3 regions of the Erwinia sp. CGal63 genome follow, and region 2 is predicted to be linked to each of the others. Evidence: predicted binding sites of a transcription regulator. Region 2 holds the regulator's gene; each other region holds the start of a gene.
The links. Region 2 encodes Fur, which represses iron uptake genes when iron is present. Its sites were predicted from a motif close to ATAATAATGAGAACNACTATCAA; they were not measured.

Region 1 (7,783 bases), on a different contig from region 2:
GTTTCCATCATCTGGTGGTGGATGGCTTCAGCTTTACCGCGATCACCCGCCGCATTGCGGAAATCTATACGGCGCTTTGCGCTGGCAGCGAGCCCGGCCCTTCGCCTTTTGTGCCTTTCCGCGAGGTGGTGGAGGAGTACGATAGCTACAGCGCTTCCGCCACTCGCCAGCGCGACGCCGCTTTCTGGCAGCAGCAGGCGAGCCAGCTACCGATGCCGGCGAGCCTGTCGCCGCTGCCGCTGAACGGCCAGAGCGCCACCACGCGCCTGATCCGCCAGCGTCTGCAGCTTAACGGCGAAGCGTTCCGCGAACTGCAGGCGCAAAGCGGCCTGAACGCGGCGGAGCTGGCGCTGGCGCTGGTCGCGGTCTGGCTGGGACGCCTGAGCGGTCGGGCGGAGTACAGCGCAGGCTTTATCTTTATGCGCCGTCTGGGTTCGGCCGCGCTGAGCGCTACCGGCCCGGTGCTCAACGTGTTGCCGATGGCGATACGTCTCGATCCGCAGGCCACGCTGCCTCAGCTGGCCGAGACGCTCCAGCAGCAGCTGAAAAAGGTACGTCGCCACCAGCGTTACGACGCGGAGCAGATCCAGCGCGATATCGGTCAGCTCAGCGAGCCGCTGTTCGGCCCGGTCATCAACCTGAAAATGTTCGACTATCGGCTGGATTTTGCCGGGATGGAGGGTATCACCCATCAGCTGGCGTCCGGGCCGGTGCGCGATCTGGAAATCGCGCTCTATCCGGACGAGCAGGGCAACGTCGCACTGGAAATACTGGCGAACTCGGAGCGCTATCAGGCGGAGACGCTGCGTGAGCACCTTGATCGTTTGCCGCTGCTGCTTAACCAGTTTGCGCAGGATCCCGCGCTCCACTGCGCGCGCGTCGATCTGCTGCATCTTTATGAGAAAGAGCTGCTGCGCCAGGTTAACGATACCGCGGCGGAAGTGCCGGAAACCACGTTGAGCAGCCTGATAGACGCACAGGCGCAGCGAACGCCGAATGCGCCCGCGCTGGCGGATGAAAACTACAGCTTCAGCTATCGCGAGATGCGGCAGCAGGTAGCGGCGCTGGCGGATGAGTTGAAAAGCCGTGGCGTGCAGGCGGGGGATATTGTAGCGGTGGCGCTGCCGCGCTCGGTATTGCTGTCGCTCTCCCTGCAGGCGATTGTTCAGCTGGGCGCCGCCTGGCTGCCGCTGGATACCGGTTATCCTGACGACCGGCTAACCATGATGCTGGAAGATGCCAGCCCGCGCCTGCTGATTACCACGGAAGAGCAGCTCAGCCGCTTCGCGCAGCTCGATAATTTGCAGAGCTTCTGCTATCGCCAGCCGCTGCCGGTTGAGCATTCGCCCGTGATGCAGGATTTTTCGCGTCCGCATCATACCGCCTACGTTATCTATACTTCCGGCTCCACAGGGCGGCCAAAAGGCGTGATGGTTGGTCAGCAGGCGATAGTCAACCGTCTGCTGTGGATGCAAAACCACTATCCGTTAAGCGCGGAAGATGTGGTGCTGCAGAAAACGCCGTGCAGTTTCGACGTATCGGTATGGGAGTTTTTCTGGCCGTTTTTAACCGGCGCGCAGCTGGTAATGGCGCCGCCGGAAGCACACCGCGATCCGCAGGCGTTGCAGCTTTTATTCAGCCGTTACCGTGTCACAACCACGCATTTTGTTCCTTCTATGCTGGCGGCTTTCGTGGCCGCGTTGCAGGACGACGAAGCGGTGGCTCACTGCGCCACTTTACGCCGCGTATTCTGCAGCGGGGAGGCGCTGCCGACCGATCTCTGTCGCCAGTGGCAGGATAAAACCGCTGTACCGCTGCACAATCTCTATGGCCCGACCGAAGCCGCAGTGGATGTCAGCTGGTATCCGGCATATGGCGAGGCGCTGCGAAAGGTGACCGGCGCAAGCGTGCCGATAGGTTTCCCGGTCTGGAACACCGGGCTGCGCATCCTTGACGGCAATATGCAGCCGGTGCCGCCGGGCGTCGCGGGCGATCTCTATCTGACCGGCGTGCAGCTGGCGCAGGGCTACCTGGCGCGGGCCGATCTGACCGCCAGCCGCTTTATCGCCGATCCGCAGAGCGTGGGTGAAAGAATGTATCGTACCGGCGACGTGGCGCGCTGGCTGGCGGATGGCGCGGTCGAGTATCTGGGCCGCAGCGACGATCAGCTAAAGATCCGGGGACAAAGGATCGAGCTGGGCGAAATCGATCAGGCGATGCTGGCGCTGGCTAACGTGGCGCAGGCGGTCACCAACGCCTGTGTGCTGGGCAACCTTAGCGCAGGCGGCGGCGATCAGCGACAGCTGGTGGGTTATGTGGTGGCCACCTGCGGCGAGCTGGACACGGCGGCGCTGCGCGAGCAGCTCAGCGAACGTCTGCCGGCGCATATGGTGCCGGTGAAGCTGATCCAGCTGGACGCTTTTCCGCTGAGCGCTAACGGCAAGCTGGATCGTCGGGCGCTGCCGCTGCCGCAGCTGGCCGCCGCAGAAGGCCGGGCGCCGGCGGAAGGCGTGGAAACCGTAGTGGCGGAAGCTTTCGCCCGCCTGCTCGAGTGCGAAATCCGCTCGGTCAACGACGACTTCTTCGCGCTTGGCGGCCATTCGCTGCTGGCGATGCGGCTGGCGGTCGATTTGCGTCGCCGCCTCGATCGGCCGGTCACGGTAGGCCAGGTGATGGTGGCTTCCACCGTCGGCGCACTGGCTGAACAGCTAACGCAGCAGCAAAGCGAAGAAGAGGCGAATCGCGCCGGCATGGAAACGATCCTGCCGCTGCGGCGCTCGCACGGGCCGACGCTGTTCTGTTTCCATCCCGCCTCCGGCTTCGCCTGGCAGTTCAGCATCCTGCAGCGCTATCTGGAGGCGCGCTGGTCGCTGATCGGCATTCAGTCGCCGCGTCCTGATGGCCCGATGCAGCAGGCGGACAATCTGGATGAGGTCTGCGAGCGCCATCTGGCCACGCTGCGCGAACAGCAGCCGCACGGCCCTTACTATCTGCTGGGCTATTCGCTCGGCGGTACGCTGGCGCAGGCTATCGCCGCGCGTCTGCAAGAGCAGGGCGAAAAGGTCGCTTTCCTGGGGCTGCTGGATACCTGGCCGCCGGAAACGCAAAACTGGTCGCAAAACAACCAGCTGGATGCTGAAGTTCTGGCGGAGATCGATCGCGAGCGCGAGGCCTTTATGGCCGCTCAGCAATCGCTGCGGCAGTCGCTGGCAACCTCCGCCAGTCAGGATCTCTTCGGCGCTATCGAAGGCAACTACGGCGACGCGGTCAGGCTGCTGGCGACCGCGAAGAGCCGCCGTTTCGCAGGCAAGGCCACGCTGTTCGTCGCGCAGAAAACCCTGAAACCGGGACAGGATGCGCAAACTGCCTGGGCGCCGTGGCTCGACGAGCTGCAACTCTGGCCGGTGGAGTGCGCGCACGTGGATATTATCTCCGCAGCGGCGTTCAGCGATATCGGCCCGCGCCTCAACCAACTGCTTAATCAGGCCACAGAATGAAGAAACAAAGCTTTATGCTCAGTCTCAGCCTGCTGAAGACGCATCCCGCTTTTCGGGCGGTTTTTATCGCCCGGTTTATCTCGATCCTCGCGCTGGGGCTGCTCGGCGTCGGCGTGCCGGTACAGATTCAGGCGCTGACCGGCTCCGCCTGGCAGGTCAGCCTGGCGGTGACGCTGACCGGTATCGCGCTCTTTACCGGCCTGATGCTTGGCGGCGTGCTGGCGGATCGTCACGAGCGTCGGCGGCTGATCCTCTTTGCGCGCTCGACCTGCGGGCTGGGCTTTATCGGCCTGTGCATCAACGCGGCCATGCCGCAGCCTTCGCTGGTGGCGATCTATCTGCTGGGGATCTGGGACGGCTTCTTCGGCGCCATCGGCGTAACGGCGCTGCTGGCCGCCACGCCCGCGCTGGTAGGCAGGGAAAACCTGATGCAGGCCGGCGCGATCACCATGCTGACGGTCAGGCTGGGCGCGGTGATTTCGCCCATGGTCGGCGGCGTGCTGCTCGCTGCCGGCGGCGTTTTCTGGAACTTCGCGCTGGCGGCGGCAGGCACCTTTATTACCCTGATCCCGCTGCTGCGCCTGCCTCAGCTGCTGCCGCCGCCGCAGTCGCACGCCAGGCCGCTGCAGGCGCTGATCGAGGGCTTTAAATTTCTGCTGGGGCATCGCCTGCTCGGTGGCATAGCGCTGGTTGGCGCGCTGCTGACGATGGCGACAGCGGTGCGCGTGCTCTATCCGGCGCTGGCGCTGCGCTGGGAGCTGAGCGCGCAGCAGATCGGCTTTCTCTATGCCGCCATCCCGCTCGGCGCAGCTGCGGGCGCGCTGACCAGCGGCAATCTGGCGCAGCATCCGCGTCCCGGACTGGTGATGCTGTTGACTGCCGTCGCTGCCTTTGTCGCGGTAGGCGCATGCGGTCTGATGCCTTCATGGGAGGCGGGCGCGCTCTGCCTGGTGCTGTTCGGCTACCTCAGCGCCCTGAGCGCGCTGCTGCAGTACACGCTGATCCAGACGCTGACGCCCGATGCGATGCTGGGACGCGTCAACGGCCTGTGGACGGCACAGAACGTGATGGGCGACTCGCTGGGCGCGCTGCTGCTGGGCATGATGACCACGGTTATGCTGCCGGCCACCGCCGCCAGCGCCAGCGGACTGGGTCTGGCGGCGCTCTGCCTGCTGGTGGCCGCCGCGTTCACTTCGCTGCGGCGCTACCAAAAGCCTGCGCCCGCGGCGCCGGGAGAAAGCGTGACCGAATAGTTTCACCGCTTTCGCTTCCCGCATCGGCCTGCTTTATCTGCCTTAACGGCAGGTAAAGCTTTCCAGAACGCTTCAATTAACGGCGCTGACATTGCGTTGGGTCGCGGCGTGGAATCTGGCCCGGTTTTAAACTACGAAACGCGCTTGACATCACAAATAATTTACTTAAAGTTACGCGGTAATAATGCAAATGATAATCATTATTATACTTCTTTACGCTGTGGCTGGAGGCCGTTATGGAGACGCTCTGCGCTGATGAAATCAACACGTCAGCTTCTCTCTCGAATGAAAGCTTTTTCTTCGGATCTCTGTGGAAAAGCTTAATTACCCGTGGTCGCTTCGCCGAAATTACCTGTCCGGCTGCGGACGGCGACAACCTGCAGGGCGCTTTTCAGCAGCAGGTGCGCGAGGCCTTTGCAGCGGCGAAGGCGAAAGGGATCAAACAGCCGGTGATGGTCGGCGCCATTCCTTTTGATACGCGTCAGCCTTCCGCGCTGTTTATTCCTGAACACTGCGAACACTTTTCCCGCCAGCCGCAGGCGGCGCAGCAGGCGAATACCGGCCTGAATCCGGTGATTACCGCCAGGCAAGAAATTCCGCAGCAGGCGGAATTTATGGCCATGGTGGCGCAGGCGGCAGAGGCAACCGCGCAGCCTGGCCTGGACAAAGTGGTGCTTTCCCGCCTTATCGATATCACCACGGAAGAGCCGGTAGACGCCGCCGCGTTGATGGATCGGCTGGTGGCGCTTAATCCCACCAGCTATCACTTCCACGTGCCGCTGGCCGATGGCACGACGCTGCTGGGCGCCAGCCCGGAGCTGCTGCTGCGCAAAGCGGGCGAAACCTTCTCCTCGCTGCCGCTGGCCGGTTCCGCCCGACGAGATCGCGGCGACAAAGCGCGTGATTTTGCCATCGGCGAGCAGCTGATGTATTCGCAGAAAGATCGCTATGAGCATCGCCTGGTGACCAGCGCCATGTATGACGTGCTGAAGCCTCGCAGCAGCTATCTGGCGGTGCCGGAAAAGCCGGAGCTGATCACCACCTCCACGCTGTGGCATCTGGCAACGTCCATTGAAGGCAAAGCCAGCTCGCCGGAAGAAAACGCGCTGTCGCTGGCCTGTCTGCTACACCCGACGCCCGCGCTCAGCGGGTATCCGCACGTTGCGGCGCGCGAGTGGATTGAGAAGCTGGAGCCGTTCGATCGCCAGCTGTTCGGCGGCATCGTCGGCTGGTGCGACGACGAAGGCAACGGCGAATGGGTGGTGACTATCCGCTGCGGCACGCTGAACGGGAAAAATATTCGACTGTTCGCCGGCGCGGGCATCGTTCCGGCCTCGTCGCCGGAATCGGAATGGCGCGAAACCGGCGTCAAACTCAGCACCATGCTGCACGTATTTGGACTGCAATAAGGCTATTTTATGACGATTTCCTACACACGCTGGCCGGACGATTTCGCGGCCCGCTATCGTGAAAAAGGCTACTGGCTGGATCTGCCGCTCACCGATATCCTGACCCGCCACGCCGACAGCCCGCAGACGGCGCTGATCGACGGCGACCGCGAATACAGCTATCAGCAGCTGGAAAGCGCCAGCAACCGCCTGGCCGCCGCGCTTTCGCGTCGCGGCCTGAAATGCGGCGACACCGCGCTGGTGCAGCTGGGCAACGTGGCCGAGTTCTATATCGCGCTGTTCGCGCTGCTGAAAATTGGCGTCGCGCCGGTCAACGCACTGTTCAGCCACCAGCGCCAGGAGCTGGATGCCTATGCCAGCCAGATCGAGCCGGCCCTGCTGATCGCCGATCGCCAGCATGCGCTATTTGCCAGCGACGACTATCTGCAGCCTTTGCGTCAGCGCTATCCGTCGCTGCGTGAAGTGGTGTTGCGTAACGCTCGTGAAGGCGATACCTCGCTGGAGGCGTTGATTAACGAAGCGGAAGAAGAGTTTGTCGCCGCGCCTTCCGCCGCCGATGAAGTCGCCTTTTTCCAGCTTTCCGGCGGCAGCACCGGCACGCCCAAGCTGATCCCGCGCACCCACAATGACTACTACTACAGCATTCGCCGCAGCGTGGAAATCTGCCGTTTCGACGAAAAAACCCGCTACCTCTGCGCCTTGCCTGCCGCGCATAACTATCCGCTCAGCTCGCCAGGCGCCTTTGGCGTCTTCTACGGCGGCGGCTGCGTGGTGCTGGCGAGCGATCCCAGCGCCAACCTCTGCTTCCCGCTGATCGAAAAGCATCAGATTTCGGTGACGGCGCTGGTGCCGCCGGCGGTAAGCCTCTGGCTGCAGGCGATTGAAGAGTGGGGCAGCAACCGCGCGCTCAGCTCGCTGCAGCTGCTGCAGGTTGGTGGCGCAAGATTGAGCGAAGCGCTGGCCGCGCGTATTCCGGCGGAAATCGGCTGTCAGCTGCAGCAGGTATTCGGCATGGCGGAAGGGCTGGTCAACTATACGCAGCTCAACGACGATGAATGGCACGTTTTCTCCACGCAGGGCAAACCAATGAGCCCGGACGATGAAGTTTGGGTCGCTGACGAGCAGGGCAATCCGCTGCCGCCAGGCGAAACCGGACTGTTGATGACGCGCGGCCCGTACACTTTCCGTGGCTACTATCGCAGCCCGGAACACAACGCCAGCGCCTTTGATGCTAACGGCTTTTACTGCTCCGGCGATCTCATCTCCATCACGCCGGACGGCTACATCTGCGTGCAGGGCCGCGAAAAAGATCAGATCAATCGCGGCGGCGAAAAGATCGCTGCCGAAGAGATCGAAAATCTACTGCTGCGCCACGAGGCGATTTTGCACGTCGCGCTGGTGTCGATGGAAGACAGCCTGCTGGGCGAAAAAAGCTGCGCCTTTATCGTCGGCAAGCGTCCCGTGCGCGCCGTGGAGATCCGCCGCTATCTGCGCGAGCTGGGCGTAGCGGACTACAAACTGCCCGATCGTATTGAAAACGTTGACGACATGCCGCTGACGCCCGTGGGCAAAGTGGATAAAAAACGTCTGCGTCAACAGCTGGCCGCCAGCCAGACCCACTGAA
Region 2 (7,783 bases):
AACTTCTTTCAGGCCGTCTTTAATCAGCTGGTTGGCGCGATCTTCCACCACTTTAGTGACGTTGGTGTCGGCCGGGCCGCCGTTTGGCGGATTATATTTAATACCGCCATCTTCTGGCGGATTGTGCGAAGGCGTGATTACGATACCGTCAGCCTGTACACCGCCCGCTTTGTTGTGCTCAAGGATCGCGTTGGAGATGGCAGGCGTTGGCGTATAGCCGTTGTCCTGCTGCACGATCACATCCACGCCGTTGGCGGCCAGCACTTCCAGCACGGAAATGATCGCCGGCTCGGAGAGCGCGTGCGTGTCTTTGCCCACAAAGCAAGGGCCGGTAACGCCATTCTTTTTACGCTCTTCCGCTATCGCCTGAGCGATCGCCAGAATATGCGTCTCGTTGAAGCTCTGTCGGCCCGCGCTGCCGCGATGGCCGGACGTGCCGAATTTTACCGCATGTTCCGCGTTGCCGACTTCCGGCTGCAGGACATAATACTGCGAGGTCAATTGTGCAACGTTAATCAAATCGCTCTGCTGTGCTGGCTGCCCGGCACGGGAATGACTGGCCATTGGCGCTTCTCCCTGACGCTGTGTTTTAGAGTGTGCCGCAAACCTTGTCCGCCAGCTCCGTCGGGAACTGCATGGACGCCATGATATGTTCAATCATGCTGCGTTTACGGCCTGTGTTGGTGTTGGTGATCACCCAATACGGCGTGCCGGGAATGTGTTGCGGCTTGGTATGGGTGCCGTTCTGTACCAGGGTCTGCTGATTGCCTGCAAAGTAGACGCGCGTGCGGCCGTGCAGTGACTCGGTCGCGGCGGCAAATGCTTTGGGATCCAGATTGTATAAAGTCGACAGGATCAGCATAAAACGGTTCACCGCTTTTTTCTGTTCCGCATACTCGTCCGACAGCAGCAGCTCACGCACGGCGCGAACGCGATCCTGCGGGCGAGACGTCTCTTTCACCACCGTTTCCTGCACGCTGGCGACAGGAGCAGGCGTGGCGACAGGCGCTTTCGCTGCCGTCTGACCGGCGGAGAATTTCAGCATACGACGTAAAATATCGGAGGCGCTTTCACCAATATGCTGAGTGTGGCTGGCGATATAACGGTAGAGCTCTTCGTCGACTTCAATAGTTTTCATCTTGATCCAGTACGATTATTGCTGATAAGAGCCGGTTGGCGACCTGCTGTTGCCGGAACGCCAGAAGACCAGCCCTAACACGAGGATTATAAAGTTAAATCCTGCCGGGTTGTAGCGCCAGCCCCGCTTGCGGGCAAAAGTCGGAATATGCCGTAAAGCCTGGGGCCGCCGCGACGGCAGAAAATCGTGCTTTTATGATAACCTAACCCTTCGTTTCCTCTGTAAGAAGTTTGCCATGAAATTGAATTTCCGCCTGCAATCTGAACAAACCGCCGTTTCTGACGCGCCCGTAGTCCTTATTCACGGCCTTTTCGGCAACCTGGATAACCTCGGCGTGCTGGCGCGCGACCTGAAAACAGCGCGCCGCATCATTCAGGTTGATGTGCGCAATCATGGTTTTTCTCCACGCTCGACTGAAATAAACTATCCTGCGATGGCGCGCGACGTGCTGGAAACGCTGGACGATCTCGGCGTTGAGCATTTTGAAGTTATCGGTCACTCCATGGGCGGTAAGATTGCGATGATGCTAACCGCACTGGCCCCAAATCGCGTTAAGCAGCTGGTGGTTATCGATATCGCGCCGGTGGCTTATCAACAACGTCATCACGATCATATCTTCGCCGCGCTCGAAGCCGTCAGCGAAGCGGGCGTCACCCGACGCAGCGAAGCCGCCGCGCTGATGCGTAAAACTATAGACGAAGATGGCGTGATTCAGTTTTTGCTGAAGTCTTTTCAGGATGGCGAATGGCGGTTTAACGTTCCGGCCCTGCAGCAGAGCTACGATAAGATTATCGGCTGGGAAAAAGTGCCCGCGTGGCCGCATCCGACGCTCTTTATCCGCGGTGAGCTTTCACCCTATATCACGGAAGCGTATCGCGAGGCGCTGTTGACGCAGTTTCCCGCCGCCCGCGCTCACGTGATTACCGGTGCGGGCCACTGGGCGCATGCGGAGAAACCCGATGCCGTTTTACGCGCTATCCGCCGTTTTTTTGCCCTGTGAAAACAAATATTTCAGTAAAAGGCTAAATAATTGCCGTCGCGACTTTCGCTGGGGTATGATGGCGCGCTAAAATTTGTCGGCGGCCGCAGTCGCGGGCGCTTACGGCTCAATCCATCAGAACTCCAGCCTTCAGTATCACGATTCTATGGCAAAAGAAAACACGGACCGCACCACGATCGATCTGTTCGCAGACGAGCGTCGCCCGGGACGACCCAAAACCAATCCGCTGACGCGTGACGAGCAGCTGCGTATCAACAAACGCAATCAGCTCAAACGCGATAAAGTGCGCGGGCTGAGACGCGTTGAGCTGAAAATGAACAGCGACGCGGTCGATGCCCTGAACCAGCTCGCCGAGCAGCGCAACATGAGCCGCAGCGAGCTGATCGAAGAGATGGTTATGGCGCAGTTAGCCAGACCAAAGCGCTGATCGGGGCGCGACGGTAGAGCACAAAGCGACAAATGCGGGCGGATTAGCCGTTTATCCCCCTGTGGCTGTCTGCTATCATTGCCGTTAACATTTTCAGGCTAGTCGCCGCATATCATTAAGTTTCAAGAGGTTATTAAACTCATGGCAATCGTAGGCATTTTCTTTGGCAGCGATACGGGCAATACGGAAAACATTGCAAAAATGATCCAGAAGCAGCTCGGTAAAGAGGTGGCTGAAGTTCATGATATCGCTAAAAGCAGCAAAGAAGACCTTGAAGCCTTTGATATTTTGCTGCTGGGCATCCCAACCTGGTACTACGGCGAAGCACAGTGCGACTGGGATGATTTCTTCCCGACGCTGGAAGAGATCGACTTCAACGGCAAGCTGGTGGCGCTGTTCGGCTGCGGCGATCAGGAAGACTACTCGGAGTACTTCTGCGACGCGATGGGCACCATCCGCGACATCATCGAACCTAACGGTGCGGTGATCGTAGGTCACTGGCCTACCGAAGGTTACCACTTCGAAGCTTCTAAAGGGCTGGCGGACGACAATCACTTCCTGGGCCTGGCCATCGACGAAGATCGCCAGCCGGAGCTGACCAACGAACGCGTTGAGAAGTGGGTCAAACAGATCTCTGACGAACTGCAGCTGCAGGATATCATCGAAGCCTGACAGCCTGGCCCACTGGGTTAACCACAGTGGGCCAGCGGTTTTTCCTATAGCAGTAATAGATACATATTTGTAACTTTTACCCTCAAAACGGTAGAATAACCCTGCTTCGTTTCCGCTTCGCCAGTATTTGGCATCGGAAGATCGAACGGATAACCCAGCGTACATGGGTGCTTGCTTTTTCGGACGTAACGACTTCGTAATCCTTACATCCTCTGATGGTTTTGCATCTCCGCTGTGGTTTCTTCAAGGCATCGGTTCTATAATGAGACGCTCAGCTTTTGCGTCGACCGATGCTCACGGCTTTTCAGCCACTTAGTGACCAGTAAAGTAACAGGACAATATCCGCATGACTGACAATAACACCGCATTAAAGAAGGCCGGCCTGAAAGTCACGCTTCCTCGACTGAAAATTCTGGAAGTGCTTCAGGAACCAGAGTGCCATCATGTCAGTGCGGAAGACTTGTATAAACGCCTGATCGATATGGGCGAAGAGATTGGCCTGGCGACGGTTTACCGCGTTCTGAACCAGTTTGACGATGCGGGGATCGTTACCCGCCACAACTTTGAAGGCGGAAAGTCCGTTTTTGAACTGACCCAACAGCATCATCACGATCACCTGATCTGCCTGGACTGCGGCAAGGTTATCGAGTTCAGCGATGAGTCGATTGAATCCCGCCAGCGTGATATAGCGACGAAACACGGTATCAAGCTCAGCAACCACAGCCTTTATCTCTACGGCCACTGTGCTACCGGCGACTGCCGTGAAGATGATACGCTGCACGACAAGTAAGCTAATTTAAAAACAGAAAACCGGCGATCGCTCGCCGGTTTTTTTTCGTCTGAGAAACGGTTATTTCAGGTTTTCCACGCGGCTGAAGCGCTTGCCGTCGCTGCTGACGGCGCGAATCATGACTTCGCCTGCAACATTCGGACGAGCGTTATCCTGATAGCGCTGCCAGCTTTTGCCGCCGTCCAGCGAGTAGTCGATAGCAAGACCGGGCAGCGCGATATTGGCTTCCAGCCGGCCTTCGACAATGCGCGCGCCCGGCTGCGGCAGACGGTAATGGATACCGGCTTTATCCATCTTCGCCAGTTCACGCTGCCCCAGCAGATTGGCGTAGCGCTGCCAGTCGCGGTTAAGCGCGGCCTGATCGACATGGTGCGTTTCGCCGCCCTTGTATTCACGTCCCGCCTGATAGGTCTCTTCCCAGGCCGCACGATGCCAGCCACGCTCCGCCACGGAAATAGCGCGAGGGAAAATCATCGCTTCCATCTGCTCATCGGTACGCACGGTTTCGCTCCAGAGCTGGGCTGAGATGCCATAGGCGCCCGGCCACGGTTTGTCGGATTTAGCGCTGAAGTAGTTGCCGTCGCGATCCACCGAGGTTTCCGCGTTCTGCGGCATATTGTCCGGCGCGAAGCTGAACATTTTACGCTCGTCGTTGAAGCGCGTGCCCCAGTAATAGCCTCGCTCGTGCGGATTCACCTCGTAAGGGAAATCCATATAGAGATAGTCCGGATTGGAAACGGTGACCTCGTAGCCTTTGTTAGCCCAGTCGTTAACGCTGTCGAAGCCGCCCCAGAAGAGCGTATCCCAGAAGTTGACGCCGACGCGTTTGGTGGCGAAATCTGCGGCGCCCTTCGCGTCCTTCAGGCCATCCTGCCACGCCTGCATTTTCTCAATACCGTGCGCGTTAACGCTCTCGCTGACTTTTTTGCCGAAATAGCTGGGCAGGTGATCCATGTCGGCGACCTTGCCCGACTTCACCAACGCCTGGCAAACCTGAGATTTCGCCCAGGGCTTGTCTTCCCGGCTGAGGTCAATTTTACCCTTGCCCGCTTCCGGTTTCGCCGCATCCGTATAGCCCGCGCCGAGGCGAATATTTTTCGCTTCGTCGCCACCGAAGTGCCAGGTCGTTAGCGGCACGCCCGCGGCCTGGTGCATCGCCTGGATTTCGCCAATGACTTTATCAACAAAGCGCATCGAGGAATCCAGGCAGGGGTTCAGATAGCTGGTGCGATCGTAGAACTGTACGGATGTGGTATTCGAGGTATCGGTGGGATCGACCAGGCGATATTCGTTCGCCTCTCTGGTTTTGCCCTCTTTCATCAACCTGTTATAGCGAGCTTCCATTGAGATCACCGCTGCGCGAGCGTGCGCAGGCATGTCAATCTCCGGGATCACCTCAATGGCGCGCGCCTTCGCATAGCGCAGAATATCAATATAGTCATCACGAGTCAGATAGCCGTTGCCCGACGCATCGGCAAAAGGCCCGGAGCCCAGCTGCGGCAGCAGGCAGCGCTGCTCTGTCAGATCGTGACAGCGTTTCGACCCGATTTCAGTCAGCTCCGGCAGGCCTGGTATCTCAATACGCCAGCCCTCATCGTCGCTGAGGTGGAAGTGGAATTTATTCAGCTTCACGGCCGCCATCTGATCCAGCAGGCGCAGCACCGCCTCTTTGCTGTGGAAGTTGCGGCCGATATCAAGAAAGATGCCGCGATAGGCCATGCGCGGCGCATCGGTAACGTCCAGCGTGGCGATCTTCTGCTCGCCGCTGGCCGGCAGCAGCGACAGAATGGACATCATGCCGTAATAAACGCCGGCTTCGTCAAAACCTTCTATCTGCGCTTCGTGCTCGCGAATAGTCAGCTTATAGGCGCCGGAAACCGCCTTGTCGCCGGTAAAAGCGGCAGGCGTAAGCTGACTTTTGATTTTGTAGCCCTGCGACTTTTCCGCCACGCCCATCAGCGCGAAACGCTCTCTTACCGCTTCCGCCGATTCCGCGCTCAGGCCAGTCAGCTCAAACTGCACGCCCTGGCTCAAATCGGCATCTTCCGTATGAAGCGTGACCTGCAGCGGCGTAGGAAGAATCTGGCCGCGCAGCGCTTCAGCGGCCAGCGGCGCGGTATCGCTGTTTTTCTCAAAGCGGCTTGCAGGCGTCATCAGGATGTTGCGGTCGTCTGGCGTTCGTTTCCAGTGCGCGGCCATCGGCGAAACAAACGAGGTTAAGTCTTCCGTATCCGTGCTGGCGATAATTTTAGGCTGGGCGTTTTCAGCAGTAACATACCAGCGCGGCATCACGTCGGTAATAAAAAGCTGCCAGTACTCGTTGATAATGGGAATTTCAACCGATTCGCCCGCGGCAAACCCTTTAAACTTCTCGGTTGGCTCCAGTCGCGTCAGATCGCCTACAACATGCACCATCCGGAACTGATCGTTATCGACCCGCAGCGTCTGGCGAATATTAGGCAGCCAGATAGCCCAGTCTTTGCTGGTAATCGCCTTGCCCGGATTAGTCAGCGTAATGGTCGCCCGATTGCAGGAAGCCCAGTCCGCGCCCAGCGCCGCGCAATCCACGCCGTGCTGCGCGGCATGGTTATCGTTAACGGTGTACTTCACGCCAAACTGGCTAATCTGATCGACAACGCTTTGATCCGCCCTGGCTACGCCGCTGGCCATCGCTGACATCAGCGCCGCCGCCACGAGCGTTAGTCTTAATATTTTCATCACTTTCCTCGTCCGCTGTTAAAGAGTTTGCCAGCCGCCAGCGAGGAAAGCGTTGTACGCTTTCCTGCCCGGACGTCAACAAACTGCCTGCATCAAAAAATGGTGAAAGGCGCGATAACGGTCAGCCTCACGTCTTTTTCGTCCTGGAACATATTTCCGTAGCCGTTGCTGAAGCTCGGAATATCGGAATGATTTTTGTAACGGGTATAGTGCAGGTTGATCTGAGTATCTTTGGCGCGACCATGCTGGAACGTATAGCGCAAATCCATATTCCAGGCGGACTCGCTGCGGCGCATGCTCTGATCGTAGATCGGATTGGTTGAAGGACGAGCGTCCCAGCCGTAAGCGTAGGAGGTGCCGACTTCCCAGCCGGGCATCTGCCAGCCTTTGAGGTCATACATTACGCCCGCGTAAAGCGCTTTTTGTCCGTTGGCGTTAAAGTCGCTGCGGGAATCCCACCAGACATCGTTACGTCCATTGGAGGTCGCGCCGACCGGCGTCATACGCGCGAGGAAAAAGCCCTGGTTACCGCGAGCTTTGACCATAGTGCCTTCGACGCGGAAATCAAACGGCCCGGTTTTATAGCCCAGCGTAACCGCCTGCAGCCAGGCCAGGCCGTCATAAACATTATTAACGTTGTTAACGCCGCCCTGCTCTTTATTACGCGCGCCGTAGAATTGCCAGCTGGTATGCAGATCGTTGCCCGCTACAGGAAACGCCCATGACACCTCGGTGAAATATTGATCCATATAATTTTCGGCCTGGCCCACCGCGCCTTCCAGCACCAGTTTATTTTTGAAATCATATTTGATGCCGACAGAGTGCAGATATTTTATTTCGGTTGTTAAGTCTGGCTTACGGAAGCTATACATCTGGCGATACCAGGGCGCCTTATACTCATCCGTCCACATATAAGAGAGTGACAGCGCGCCGGCATCGTCAAAATCATAAACGGAACCCACTTCAAATCCGCGATAGGTTCCCGGCACGAACCCCCATTGGGGCATAAGCAGTGTCTGTCCCTGTGGCTGAATATAA
Region 3 (7,783 bases), on a different contig from region 2:
GTAGCCCGACTCGATTTTATTGCGATAGTCGTTGCGGAACCAGGTCAGGCCAGCCTGATAGCCTTCGTGCTTATACTCCACGCCCACTTCTTTATTGATGCTGGTTTCCGCTTTAAGATCTTCATTCCCCATCAGATAGCAGGCGCCCGCGCTGTCCGCGCAGCCCTGGCCACGGCTATAGAGCACGTAGTTCGGGTTGGTTTGATAGAGGCTTGGGGCTTTATAAGCTCTGGCGATGCCCAGCTTCAGCGTAAAATCGTCGGCCAGTATCTGCGACAGATTCAGCGACGGGCTCCAGTTGTTGCCAACGATGCTGTGATGATCGAAACGCAGGCCCGGTACCAGGGTGGTGGTGTCGGTCAGCTCCATATTGTCTTCGGCAAACAGCGAGAAAATTTCCGCCGACGAATAAGGGCTGCGGTTGGTGCTGCTGATGCCATCAATAGCACCGCCAGAAAGCGCCTGGGTATTGGATGCGCCATCCTTCATGCGCTGCTGATTCCACTCCGTGCCGAACGTCGCGGTTTGATTGACCAGAAACTCGAAAGGCACGCTGATTTCGCTGTGCAGCAGCACGTCATTGAGTTCAATGGTGGAGAAGCCGCTGTCGGAGAAGATGCCTTCCGTACCGCCTGCCAGCCCTTCATTCATACGCGAATTGCGCGTGTTTTCATACTGGGCGTAGCTGCGGGTACTGACGCCATTGTCCCAGACGCCGGTCCAGGTTACCGCGTAGTCCTGGCGGTAGAGGCGATTAGTCTCGTCGCCATATTTGCTCTGCACCAGCGCGCTGGTGTTGGTGTTCTGCGTATCGCCCGCGTAAAGATTGCCCTGACGGCTGTAGCCGGCGCTGAACTCCAGGTTCTGGTTTGGCGCGAATTCCCAACGCAGCTTACCGTGGATATCCTTATTTACCACGCCCTCGCGCCCTGCCGGCACAGTATCGGCATAGCTGCCGGTTCGTAGCGACTGGTGACCCTCGTTAATGTACTGCGCATCCGCCTGGGTTTTGCTCAGATTGCCCCATAGCGAGAAACTGACATCATCGCCCATTGGGCCGCTGAGAGAGAAGTTGGAGCGCTTAGTGGAGCCTTCTGACTTGTGCTCCGGCATATTCAAATAGGTATTCCAGGAGCCGTGCCACTCATTACCGGTTTGTTTGGTGATGATGTTAACTACGCCGCCAGCCGCGCCGTTACCGTAGCGCGCCGCTGCCGGGCCTCGGATCACTTCGATATGGTCAACCATTTCCGGCGGCACCCAGTTGGTATCGCCGCGCGTGTCGCGTTCGCCGCGCCAGCCCAAACGCACCGAATTGCGGCTGGCGACCGGCATGCCGTCGATTAAAATCAGCGTGTTCTCCGGGCCCATACCGCGAATATCAATCTGACGGTTATTGCCGCGCTGGCCGCTGGTGGAGTTGCCTGTCAGGTTAACGCCGGGCATGGTGCGGATGATTTCGGAAAGATCGCGGGAAGGCGGCCGTTTTTTAATCTCTTCGGCGGTAATGGTGGAAACGCCGGGCGCCTGCAGATTCTGCTGTTCCGCCGTTACCATCAGGGTGCCGCCGTCCGCATCGACATGCTGGCCTGACGCGGCGGCTTTAGTGCTGGCCGCCGCGTCCGTTGCGGCGTCGTCCGCCGTCGCTGCCGCCATCATTCCCAGTTCAAGCAAAATCGCTAAGGATAGTTTTGATAGTCTGTTCAACGTTCTCATTCCCTGTCACTCCGCCCCGCGTCTTTCCTCAGGGGGAAATAATGAATAAAAGGACGGAACCAGCTTGAGTCCGCCCACGCCTGATTAGCCCCATGCACGCGCATTCCCGATCAGGCGGGCATACATTATTTCAAATGAAAACAATTATCAATTCGATTATTTGTCGTATTCTTGTTTATGCGACAGGTGAGACAGCTTAGTGAAGCAGGCGGTGGGGAGTACGCGGATAAAGCTGCGCCTCTGCAAATACAGAGACGCGTATAAACTACTTTTTGGCAAAAAGTTCTTCCAGACGCGTCAGCACATTGTTGGCGCTGTAGTAGTCCAGACGAAAGCTATCCTCGCCCAGCGTATAGACCTGCTGATTTTTTATCGCCGGAGAGTTCGCTACCAGCGGTTCCGCCAGCAGCGCTTTCTTTCCCTCATCACCTGCGGCAAAGATCAGGGCGCTGTTCCCCGTCAGGGCCGTTACCAGGTTTTCTCCCTGTACAGGAATAATGTCCCGGCGCCTGAGGCGCTGACTGGCCTGCAGCACCACGGCAGGCGGCTCAGCCAGCGTAAAACCCAGCGACTCCAGCAATTTTCCCTGCGCGGATTTGGGCGTCCAGAGATTCACCAGATGATTATGGGGATTGTAGACCAGCGCGGAAACGGGCTGCGGCGGCAGTTGCAGCTTCGCTTTCACCTCTTGTTCACGCTGCGCGTAGCGCTGAATCGATTGCTCCGCTTCGGCCTCTTTCCCGCTAGCCTGTGCCAGCACACGTTCGACTTCCTGCCAGCTCTTATCGTCGTAGTTCACGACCAGCGTTGGCGCCAACGCGGCCAGGCGATCGTAGAAAGGCAGTGCGGAATCATTTCCCGTCGCGCTGACGATAATCAGATCGGGCTTTTCCGCCGCAATAGTTTCAAGGTTGGGCTCGCCGCTATAGAGCCTTTTGACGCCCTTAGCCGCCGCCACTTTACTCCACTGCCGGAAAAAGCCCTGTTCATCAGAGATACGGTGGCCTGGCATAGTAGCGCCGCTGGCGACTATCGGTGCGTCAATTGCCAGCAAAGAGCCGGTCAGGGTGACGCTGGTTGAAATAATACGTTTGGGCTGTTGTTTAAGCACCACATCGCCTTTTACGCTGGCAATATGGCGCGGCCAGCCTTCTTCAGCGTAAGTGGGATTAACCGACAGCAGCGAGAAAGCCAACAAAAGCAGAGGAAAAATTCGCAGAAGGGAAGTACGCATGCTCGATCAACTCTATCAGCCAGGGCGAAGCGCGGAGCGTCGCAAAATTCAGATAGAGAAATGATAATGATTATCTTTACTGCCGGGAAGCGCTAATTAGCAGCCGCGCCATTTTACCAAAAGAAAAGGGACGCCTTACGGCGTCCCTCAGACTTAGCGCTGATAGATGATTTCGACGCCTTCGTCGTCTTCATCGTCCCAGTCTTCGTCCCAGTCGTCATCCTCTTCCACCGCCGTCTCAGCTTCTTCCAGCTGCTGACGATGATAGTCGTCCCACATAAACTCGACTTTCTCAGGCTGCTTCTCTTCCACTTCCGCCTCTTTTGGATTGGCGTTCAGGAAGGACATGACATCCCAGCAAAGCGGCGTGACGCCGACGCGGTTGGCCGCAGAGATCAGGTAGTATTTGTCCGTCCAGCCCAGCGCTTCGGCAATCGCCTTCGCACGGGATTCGGCTTCTTCCGCATCCAGCAGGTCGACCTTGTTGAATACCAGCCAGCGCGGCTTGTTGAAAAGCTTCTCGCTGTATTTTTCCAGCTCGCCCAGGATGATGCGGGCGTTCTCTACCGGATCGGATTCATCGATCGGCGCCAGATCGATGGTGTGCAGCAGCACGCGACAGCGCTCCAGGTGCTTCAGGAAGCGGATGCCCAGTCCTGCGCCGTCGGAGGCGCCTTCGATCAGGCCAGGGATATCGGCAACCACAAAGCTCTGCTCGCTATCCATACGCACTACGCCGAGGCTTGGCACCAGCGTGGTAAACGGATAGTCGGCCACTTTAGGTTTGGCGGCGGATACGGCGCGGATAAAGGTGGATTTACCGGCGTTCGGCAGGCCCAGCATACCGACGTCGGCCAGCAGCATCAGCTCCAGCTGCAAATCACGCTTCTCGCCCGGCGTGCCCATCGTTTTCTGACGAGGCGTACGGTTTACGGAAGATTTAAAACGGGTATTGCCCAGACCGTGCCAGCCGCCTTTGGCGACCATCTGCAGCTGACCGTGCTTCATCATATCGCCCAGCGTTTCGCCGGTGCCCTGATCGATGATGCGGGTGCCGACAGGCACTTTGATAATAATATCTTTGCCGCGTTTGCCGGTGCAGTCGCGGCTCTGGCCGTTCTGCCCACGCTCGGCGCGGAAGGACTTTTCAAAGCGATAGTCGATCAGGGTATTCAGGTTTTCATCGGCCTGCATATAGACGTCGCCGCCGTCGCCGCCGTCGCCGCCGTCCGGGCCGCCTTTAGGAATATATTTTTCACGACGGAAGCTGACGCAGCCATTGCCGCCATCGCCCGCAGCAACGAGGATCGTCGCTTCATCAACAAACTTCATTTTACTTCTCCGTCAATCATTTGCCCGCTGCTGGCAGGATGATCCGTCGTGGCTCGCTGGCCTTAAAACGGATGCCGCAGACCGCGTGTCTTTTTCAGACTGGGATCCGCTTAAGACATCATGCAGCTGAATATAAAGTGTACAGCAAAGGGTGTTACTGGCAACCCGCGCGCTGCGGATCGCAGAATGTAAAAAGCCCCGCAATCATAGCGGGGCTTTTTGATTCGCTGCTAAAAGCGGTATCAGGTACCGCCTTCAGGCACGAAAACCTTACTCAGCAACGATGCTGATGTATTTACGGTTGTTCGGGCCTTTCACTTCGAACAGGACCTTGCCGTTTGCAGTAGCAAACAGGGTGTGGTCACGGCCGCAGCCTACGTTGGTGCCCGCGTGGAATTTAGTGCCACGCTGACGAACGATGATGCTGCCTGCCAGAACGCTTTCACCGCCGAAACGCTTAACGCCCAGACGTTTTGCGTTGGAATCGCGGCCATTTCGAGTGGAACCGCCAGCCTTTTTATGTGCCATTTGTCAGATCTCCTCTTAGGCGCTGATGCCAGTGATCTTCACATCAGTGAACCACTGACGGTGACCCTGCTGCTTACGGTAGTGTTTACGACGACGAAACTTAACGATCTTAATTTTGTCGCCACGACCGTGAGCAATGATTTCTGCTTTGATCACGCCGCCTGAAACTAAAGGCGCGCCAATCGTCACTTCTTCGCCGTTGGCAATCATCAGAACCTGGTCGAATTCAACTGTTTCGCCGGTTGCGATGTCCAGCTTTTCCAGGCGAACGGTCTGACCTTCGCTCACTCGGTGTTGTTTACCACCACTTTGGAAAACCGCGTACATATAAACTCCGCTCTCGCGCTTGCCGTCTTGATTTCAGGCTGCGCTATAAATATTCACAATAGGGCGCGAATTCTACGCAACTTCGCAAGCGATGACAAGTGCCTGGTAGCGGGTATTGCAGAAAAAAAACGCAAAGCACAGGCAAATGTTTCACAGCCGTCATTTTCAAGTACAATCTGTTATACATTACTTGCCGCAGGCACGGGTAAAGACGCTTATCATAGCCGCATAGTGGGCCATAGCTGAAAAGACTGATGAACTTAGAACAGATAAACGAACTCACCGCGCAGGACATGGCGGACGTCAATGCAACCATACTCGAGCAGTTGAATTCTGAGGTTTCCCTCATCAATCAGCTGGGTTATTACATCATTAGCGGCGGCGGCAAACGCATCCGTCCGATGATTGCCGTTCTGGCCGCGCGCGCCCTGAACTATACGGGAAAACAGCATGTTACCGTGGCCGCCCTGATCGAATTCATCCATACGGCGACGCTGCTGCATGATGACGTGGTCGATGAGTCGGACATGCGCCGCGGCAAAGCGACCGCCAACGCCGCCTTTGGCAACGCCGCCAGCGTGCTGGTTGGCGATTTTATTTATACGCGGGCTTTCCAGATGATGACCAGCATCGGCTCGCTGCGCGTGCTGGAGCTGATGTCGGAAGCGGTCAACGTGATAGCGGAAGGCGAAGTGCTGCAGCTGATGAACTGCAACGATCCCGATATCACGGAAGAGAGCTACATGCGGGTGATCTACAGCAAAACCGCGCGCCTGTTTGAAGCCGCCGCGCAATCCTCAGCCATTCTTGCGGAAGCTTCGCCGGAACAGGAAAAGGCGTTGCAGGATTATGGCCGCTATATCGGTACCGCTTTCCAACTGATCGACGATCTTCTTGATTACAGCGCCGACGGCAAAACGCTGGGTAAAAACGTGGGCGACGACCTGAGCGAAGGCAAACCTACCCTGCCGCTGCTGCACGCGATGCGTAACGGCACGCCAGAACAGGCAGCGATGATCCGCAGCGCCATCGAACAGGGCAACGGTCGCCATCTGCTGGAGCCCGTGCTGGAAACCATGCAGCAGTGCGGTTCGCTGGCCTGGACGCGCGAGTCGGCTGAGCGTGAAGCGGACAAAGCTATCGACGCCCTGAAAATCCTGCCGGAGTCGCCGTGGCGCAGCGCGCTGGAAGCGCTGGCCCATATGTCGGTACAGCGCGAATTCTAAGCTGAGCGCGCGGCCTGCCGCGCTGCTCATTCAGCGTGCTAACCTCAGGCGCCAGATCGGGCGCAAAAACGTTACAGGCCACTGACGCTTTAAGTCGCCACGGATGGCGCTTCTCCTGTTTTATGAACCCGCTTTTCCCTTGTTTTTCCGCTGCAGCCTGCCGCGCTCTTATTCCCGCCTGCAGCCTCGCCTCTCCCGATGTAACACACCTTTCTGTTGCATAACTTTGCGTAGCGCTACTCAAAAACGTCATGTCACCTGAAAACTATTGGAAATATAGTTACCATTATTGCTATAAAAAGCGTCCATAAATAACTATAGCTATCAGCTAACTATTTTCGTCACATCCGCAATTTTTGTCACACAGCAGTGCCATTGCACCCGGATGTTTCCAAAAAAGGTGATACTTACAAGGAGGAAAGAGAGATGCCGAAGGAGAAGAAAGACTGGCACAACGCGGATATCGTTGCAGCACTTAAAAAAAGAGGCACTACGCTGGCTGAGGTGTCCCGACAGGCAGGATTAAGTTCAACGACGCTGGCTAACGCGCTTTTCAGACCCTGGCCGAAGGGCGAATGGCTTATCGCGGAAGCTCTCCAGATTCATCCGGCAGAGATCTGGCCCAGCCGTTATTACGATCCCGTCACTCACGCGTTGCGCAATCGCAAAAAGCCTGTTCGTTCCTGAGCAAAGGCGGTAGAGCGCTACCGCCTTCACCTGGCGGCGATTATTCGCTGCCGCTCACGCGTTCGATATTCGCGCCCAGCGCTTTCAGCTTGTCTTCAATGTGCTCATAGCCGCGATCGATATGGTAGATACGATCCACAATTGTGGTGCCTTCCGCGATGCAGCCCGCCAGCACCAGGCTTGCCGAAGCGCGCAGATCGGTCGCCATTACCTGAGCGCCCGACAGCTTTTCCACGCCGTGGCAAATAGCCGTGTTGCTTTCGATCTCCGCGTGAGCGCCCATGCGGATCAGCTCCGGCACGTGCATAAAGCGGTTTTCGAAAATGGTTTCGGTGATCACGCCCGTTCCTTCCGCCACCAGATTCAGCAGGCTAAACTGCGCCTGCATATCGGTAGGAAAGCCCGGATGCGGCGCCGTGCGGAAGTTGACCGCTTTCGGGCGCTTGCCGTGCATATCAAGGCTGATCCAGTTGTCGCCGGTTTCGATATCGGCGCCCGCTTCGCGCAGCTTGGCCAATACGGCGTCCAGCGTGTCCGGCTGCGTATCGCGGCAGACGACTTTCCCGCCGGAGATCGCCGCAGCGATCAGGAAGGTGCCGGTTTCAATACGATCCGGCAGCACGCGGTACACGCCGCCGCCCAGACGCTCCACGCCTTCGATAGTGATGCGATCGCTGCCCGCGCCGGTGATTTTAGCGCCCAGCGTGTTCAGGAAGTTCGCCGTATCGACGAT

Region 1: a site for Fur is predicted at 4,935-4,957, ahead of MKZ79_RS01450 (isochorismate synthase). Genes of this name have one in related genera too.
Region 3: a site for Fur is predicted at 3,005-3,027, ahead of fepB (Fe2+-enterobactin ABC transporter substrate-binding protein). Genes of this name have one in related genera too.

What each region holds. Positions count from the first base shown of each region.
Region 1 covers NZ_JAKUMN010000001.1:354,157-361,939, forward strand. Annotated here, with positions in the region: gene MKZ79_RS01440 (enterobactin synthase subunit F) at 1-3,497, shown strand, start outside; gene entS (enterobactin transporter EntS) at 3,494-4,750, shown strand; gene MKZ79_RS01450 (isochorismate synthase) at 4,987-6,159, shown strand; gene MKZ79_RS01455 ((2,3-dihydroxybenzoyl)adenylate synthase) at 6,169-7,782, shown strand.
Region 2 covers NZ_JAKUMN010000006.1:35,383-43,165, forward strand. Annotated here, with positions in the region: gene pgm (phosphoglucomutase (alpha-D-glucose-1,6-bisphosphate-dependent)) at 1-564, opposite strand, end outside; gene seqA (replication initiation negative regulator SeqA) at 590-1,138, opposite strand; gene ybfF (esterase) at 1,374-2,138, shown strand; gene ybfE (LexA regulated protein) at 2,284-2,565, shown strand; gene fldA (flavodoxin FldA) at 2,707-3,237, shown strand; gene fur (ferric iron uptake transcriptional regulator) at 3,584-4,027, shown strand; gene MKZ79_RS17030 (beta-N-acetylhexosaminidase) at 4,088-6,745, opposite strand; gene chiP (chitoporin ChiP) at 6,838-7,783, opposite strand, start outside.
Region 3 covers NZ_JAKUMN010000002.1:71,803-79,585, reverse strand. Annotated here, with positions in the region: gene MKZ79_RS09120 (TonB-dependent siderophore receptor) at 1-1,707, opposite strand, end outside; gene fepB (Fe2+-enterobactin ABC transporter substrate-binding protein) at 1,982-2,950, opposite strand; gene cgtA (Obg family GTPase CgtA) at 3,104-4,282, opposite strand; gene rpmA (50S ribosomal protein L27) at 4,553-4,810, opposite strand; gene rplU (50S ribosomal protein L21) at 4,826-5,137, opposite strand; gene ispB (octaprenyl diphosphate synthase) at 5,392-6,363, shown strand; gene MKZ79_RS09090 (helix-turn-helix domain-containing protein) at 6,790-7,050, shown strand; gene murA (UDP-N-acetylglucosamine 1-carboxyvinyltransferase) at 7,091-7,783, opposite strand, start outside.